2 regions of the Paenibacillus sp. FSL P4-0184 genome follow, and region 2 is predicted to be linked to the other one. Evidence: riboswitches for the same ligand, from Rfam matches in the RefSeq annotation. Region 2 holds a riboswitch; the other holds the start of a gene.
The links. A riboswitch is a leader RNA that binds a small molecule or an ion and turns the genes downstream of it on or off. The one in region 2 is predicted to bind cyclic di-GMP.

Region 1 (3,148 bases), 2.5 Mb from region 2:
CGTGACTTCCATCATCAACAAAGACTGTGCTGTTATAAGGAATCAAATCACTCATCGTACTCAAGACCGATGCAAGTGAAAGGTTTGGTAAAATCGGAGGCTCTTCGGTATAATCGGAATTTGTCGGTGCTTCGCGTTTTGTGATATTGTTCGTGTCAATATTATTGAGATAGTAAACTAGATTGTCGCGTAGATCTCCAGTCACTGGAATCGTTTTAGAGAACAATATTTTTCCGACAAAAGTCGGATCGCTATCAAACTGAATTAATGTTGCAGGATGATTTTCCCTTTTAAGATTACAAATAGTCATATCACTTAAACGTGACCCGAGAACGATAAATAGATCACTTTGATTCAGCAAGTCATCCCCATGGGTACAACCGCCTACTCCAATTGGACCGTGATAGAGTGGATGATCCCAAGCTATAGCCCCTTTACCACCTGGAGATGTAACTACAGGAATATTAAATGTTTCCGCTAATTGAATTAGCTCACTATGTGCTCCTGAGCGGTTAACGCCCTTACCTGCGATAATTATTGGATTCTTAGAGTTATTTATAGCATCAAGTACACGGTCGATATTAGCATGGCTAACCAGTGATTCGCGTTCAGGGATTACAATATTACATTCCTCTAGCAATTCCGTTTGTACATCAAAAGGAATACAAAGGTGAACTGGACCACGATTACCGCTCAAAGCAATGGATATGGCATGATTAAAGATTGTGTTAAAGTGATCTCCACGTTCAATAAGCTTGCTATATAAGGTGGCAGGTCTAAACATATCAGCTAAATCAGCTAGAAAAGAGGTAGAGTCCTGACATTGGGGAATTCCAAGCTCTTTAATAGATTGATGGCCAGTAATAAATAGGACAGGTAGGTTGTTAGCCTTAGCATGTGCTGCTGCAGTTAATAGGTTTGTTCCACCAGGACCTGAAGTACCAAAAGCTACACCTAGTTTTCCAGTTTTAAGCGCATACCCGGCTGCTTCGAAGCCGGAACTGGACTCATGTCTCCCAGGAATAAATTCAATACCGTAATCTACCATTTTAAGAACAATAGGACAAATGGATTTCCCGATAATACCAAAGGAATGGGTAACACCTAGGTTCCGTAGTGCTTCCGACATGTAATCTGCGACTGTCTTCAAAAAATACACCTCACAAGTTGATTGTTATTTTAAAATCAAACATTAGAAAACCTGTGCTCTGAATTAGGGCACAGGTTGGTGGCATAAATCGCCATAGAGACTGAACAATTGTTCAGTCGTTTTGGTTTTCTGCAACCTGGCAGTCATGGCCTCTGATTAAAAAAATGAGGCTGTAGATCCATGGTTTTGCGTCATCCTCTTTCGAAGATTTTGCCAATATTAATTTTAAAATTTATAAGAAGAATTTTCCTTTACAATATATTCCTAGAGAACCTTTGTCAATATATTTTCGCAAATTAACTCGAATTTTGACGAAAGTATTGTCCAACCTATGAAATAATAGATATAAAAAAACTCCCCCTAAGTCAAAACTTAGGAGGAGTTTTTGGACTTGTTTATATGATTTGCAAGTGACTTAAAACTTGAAAATATGGATAGTCTTCTGTAGATTAAACACAGCCTGTGTCATTTTCTCAGTTTCTTCAGCAACAGACTGCAGGGCATTAATTTGTTCATTCATAGCGGCGGATACTTCCTCGGTGCCGGCAGCGGTTTGCTGTGTGATCGCAGAGATATTCTCTATTGCACTTGAGATTTTCAAGGCACTTTCCAACATCAGATCACTTTCAGCAGAGAAGGAAGAGATTTGCTCGGTAATATACTGCACACTTTGCACAATTTGAGCAAAGATATGAGCAGATTGAGTGATCATCTCATTCTGTACCTGTACGACTTCTTCGTTGATAGCGATATTGTCAATCGCTTGTTTGATATCAGTTTCGATGCTCCGAACTAAGCCAAAGACTTCCTTCGTTGAAGCCGTTGATTCCTCGGCAAGTTTACGAACCTCCTGTGCGACTACAGCAAATCCTCGACCATGCTCTCCGGCGCGTGCTGCTTCGATGGAGGCATTCAGCGATAAGAGGTTGGTCTGCTCAGCGATCTCTGTGATGGTTTTTGTAATCATCGTAATTCCGCGAGCATTATGAGACAGGGCTTCGATAGTATCAGCTACTTTTTGAGTAGCCTGGATGTTTTTGCGCATGCCTTCAGCTTGAGTATCAACGGACTGCCGTCCTTGTTCAACTAGTTCTAATGTATGTATTGAACGTCTGTTCATTTCTTTCGTTGAGTTCGTATAATTGGATACTTTATTCTCAATATCTTTAATAGATTCTGTCATTTCAGCGATATCCGTAGATATTTCATTTGCACCAAGAGCTAGCTCGTTAGACGAAGAGGCTACCTGTGCCATGACAATTTTCAAATTCTGATTCTTATCTTCGATTCCACGGCTTGCATCCATAACTTGACGAGTGATTTGTGATGCTTCTGTCAAAATCTTCTTGAGCTTGTCAATCATAGTATTAAAGGAACGACTTACGTCCCCCATAGACCCGTTCTCATCGGCTCTACTAGTAAAATCCCCTTTTGAAATACTATGAGATACATTCGCGATGTCATCAAAAGAAGATGTAAGCGTTCTCTCGATAAAGCGGGCCACTGGGAAGGTTAGAGCAGCAAGAACAACGATTAGAACAATACCCAAAATAATGTTGCCTAAGATCATAAAAGTAACTAAAACAGGAATGGCAAATAGTGCGGCAACGAGGTAACATCCGGCAACAATTCTTTGTTTTAACGGAAGTTTATGCATCCAGTTCATTGGTATAATGTCCTCCTTATTAATATTATGTATTGGTGTTATTATATGGGATTTAAAGGTGATTGGTCTATAGTAAGAACTGACATAAATCTTCTTTTCGGAGTAGTTCTTTAGATTTCGTGTCAAAAATCCTCATAAATAGCGGAAATTTTTGCGATAGCAGACTTTACCATCTCTAAAAGTTCTTGCGGTGAAAGTACAATAACTGAGGGACTAAAAGAAAGGATTATCCGGCAGGCCGACTCGATCGTATTAAATTCGGCATCTACGTTCACCCACTCTGCATTGCTAGTTGGCTCTATCAATTGGACAGAGACGAATCTTTCTCGCTG
Region 2 (3,148 bases):
CAAAAAAGGCGATGTGATCACCTTTAGAAATGAAGAAAACCTGCTCATTACTCACCGTGTTGTAGAAGCAACAATGAACAACGCTACTGGTGAAGCCATGTATCGCACGAAAGGCGATAACAATGATGCGCCTGATATGAACCCTACCAGTTCCACGAATGTTGTAGCTGAGTATACCGGGGTCACCGTACCTTACGTAGGTTACGCTATGAATTTCGCAGTTTCCAAAGCTGGAAGTGTTGTGCTCATGATTGTACCAGGCTTGATGCTCCTGCTCTATGCCCTGTATTCATCATGGAAGGCTGTAGCTGCACTCGAAAAGAAAAATGCTGCTATACTTCCCACCTCTCCACCTCCAACTGAAATACAGTAATCCGTTGATTGTCCGCTTCCGCTTACGAACCGGAAGTTACAATATATAACTTTTATAAAAAACCACAAAAACCGAGGAGGAATTTTAATTATGGGTATCAAGAAAACATTGGGTCTTGGCGTAGCATCAGCAGCACTGGGTTTATCATTGATTGGTGGAGGAACTTTCGCTTACTTTAGCGACACTGCAACAAGTACCTCTACATTCGCAGCTGGTACACTGGATTTGAACTCTGACCCATCTGTTATCGTTAATCTGGATAAATTGAAACCAGGTGATACTATCAAAAGAGATTTCAAACTGAATAATGATGGTAACATCGATATCGGCTCTATTGTTCTCAAAACAAAATACTCCGTTAATGACGTGGGTGGTAACAACAATGGTGTTGATTTAGGTAAATTCATTAAAGTTAAATTCCTGCAAAATAAGGACAAGAGCGGTAACATTATTCCGGATATTGTAGTTTATGAAACAACACTGGCTGATTTGCAAAATTCAACACCTGATCTCGTAGAAAAATTGCCGTTCATAGGCAATGAAGCATCCGGTATTAAAGCAGGTACATCTGATAGCTTCACCGTTAAGTTCGAATTTGTGGATGACGGTAAAGATCAGAACATTTTCCAAAAAGATGTGTTGACACTGACTTGGGATTTCTTTGCTAAACAAGCCAGAGGAACTGACTACTAATCTAATAAGTCTTCCATTCGAAGAGCAGCAGATTCTTATTCCGGAAAACGGATAAGTAGATGCTGCTTTTCTCTTTACAATAAACTTTGTCGAATTTAATGATATTTGCTATACTAATAACAAAAATAACGGAGGGGCGTCAGCATAGTGCCACAAAATATGGGCCAACGTATCCAGCATCTCCGCCTAGAAAAGGGATTGTCCCTATCTGAGCTTGCGGACAGAGCGGATGTTGCTAAGTCGTATCTTAGCAATGTGGAGAGAAACATCCAATCCAATCCTTCAATCCAGTTTATCGAAAAGATCGCCGATGCGCTTCAGGTATCCATCCACGCTTTGCTCTATGGAGAACCTAATGATGCTGAGGAGTCACCTTTAGATTCGGAATGGTTCCGATTGGTGCAGGAAGCTATGGCCTCAGGCATAAGCAAACGCGAATTCAAGGAGTTTCTGGACTACCAGAAATGGCGCCTTGATCAGAAGGATTAATATTCCACCTGACCTGATAAGATCCTCTTCTACTCATACTATTAAACATAAACGCCTTCGCCCTCCTACCATGGACCGCGAAGGCGTTTGAATTCTAGCAGAATATAAGGACCAAGTCTGAAACTTATAGATTCTTATATAAAGAAAAAGAGCACAGCGATAACTCGCTGTGCTCTTTTGATATCTAATGCTCTGAATGTATCACTGCACGGCTTGCACAGTCTTCTCATGAAAGAAGCGACGAATTTCATCTGCCTTTATGCCAGCCTTCTTAGCTGCTAATAATAAATGGACCCACTCTACGTCTAGATCAATGACCTGCTGTTCTCTGTTGCTTCCCTGGTTGGACTTGTCCAAAAAATCTCCTCCTAAGATTTTAGTCCCCAGGCAATCCGGCTGTCATAGTATTTCTACCTTAGACCCGCGACTTTGTGCCCCTGCCTTTCGGCAGGTTTACCTTTTACTGGACCCTTTACACGAAAGGATCTACTTTGAATATATGAAAATCGCTAACTGCAATAACATTATACTATACTAAAGTGGAAAAGTGTGTCGATTTCTGATTAGTTTTTCCATTAAAAAACAAAAAATAGAAGCGCTTTTGTGCGATAACTTGTCCTTTTAACACGATACTCGTCCTATTCATAAAATTAATTAAGCCGATAGAATGATACTTCCTTCCCTATTAGTTAAAAATAAGGATATTAGAATCATTTTAGTGGGCCTTAGGAATGGGTAATGAGAAGAAACAGCGTTCTTTTCATTAGAACAAGCTAACCCATACCATTTTGCGAACGTATTGGACGAAAGAAAGAATTGATTACACGTGTGGAAAGTAGCACAATAAGATGAGAAATGAAACCGCAATCATCACAGCTCCAGTAAGCGTTGACACAAAATGTCACGTATGGAGTTCATCCGTTAAGGAGGATGTATTCATGGCAGCCAAAGAGCCCTATAACGAATCCATTTGGAGTAAGTATTACGGACCCAATTTAGGCTACATTCAAGAAAGATATGAACAGTTTGTGAAAGATCCTTCCACCGTAGAGAATAATTATCGCGAGCTTTTTACAAATTCGGGTCCCCCACCCCTAACACCGGATAGCGAACCGGCTCCACAGCCTCGCATTTCGGGAGACACCGAATGGCTTAGAAAGGCAGTAAGAGCTTCCAAGCTAATCGCTAATATTCGTATATATGGCCATATGGCCGCTGATATTGATCCGCTTGAGCGCGATCACAATCCCATGGCTAAATATCTTGAACTCGAAACCTATGAGCTGACTCGTGAGGATCTGCTCGCACTACCTGCCACGCTCATTTGGGAGAATGCGCCGAATGATGTGCATACCGGATGGGATGCAGTTCAGCGTATGCGTCAGGCTTACACCAAGACAATCGCCTATGAATTCGGGCATGTGCATGAAGAACAAGAACTGAAATGGTTGAACAGACAGGCAGAATCCACAAGCTCACCAGCGCCTTTAAATAATGCAGAACGTAAAGAGCTGCTAAACCGCCTGATCCAAGTAGAGCAATTCGAAACCTTCCTTCACAAAACCTTTGTGGGTCAGAAGCGTTTCAGCTTGG

Region 1: another riboswitch for cyclic di-GMP. It lies ahead of MKY52_RS18365 (thiamine pyrophosphate-binding protein); the one in region 2 lies ahead of MKY52_RS07295 (anti-repressor SinI family protein).

Annotation. Positions count from the first base shown of each region.
Region 1 covers NZ_JBBORN010000001.1:4,200,530-4,203,677, forward strand. Annotated here, with positions in the region: gene MKY52_RS18365 (thiamine pyrophosphate-binding protein) at 1-1,159, opposite strand, end outside; cyclic di-GMP riboswitch class I at 1,278-1,375, opposite strand; gene MKY52_RS18370 (methyl-accepting chemotaxis protein) at 1,566-2,816, opposite strand; gene MKY52_RS18375 (helix-turn-helix transcriptional regulator) at 2,939-3,148, opposite strand, start outside.
Region 2 covers NZ_JBBORN010000001.1:1,701,941-1,705,088, forward strand. Annotated here, with positions in the region: gene sipW (signal peptidase I SipW) at 1-373, shown strand, start outside; gene MKY52_RS07285 (TasA family protein) at 464-1,066, shown strand; gene MKY52_RS07290 (helix-turn-helix domain-containing protein) at 1,226-1,555, shown strand; gene MKY52_RS07295 (anti-repressor SinI family protein) at 1,757-1,912, opposite strand; cyclic di-GMP riboswitch class I at 1,939-2,023, opposite strand; gene MKY52_RS07300 (2-oxoglutarate dehydrogenase E1 component) at 2,494-3,148, shown strand, end outside.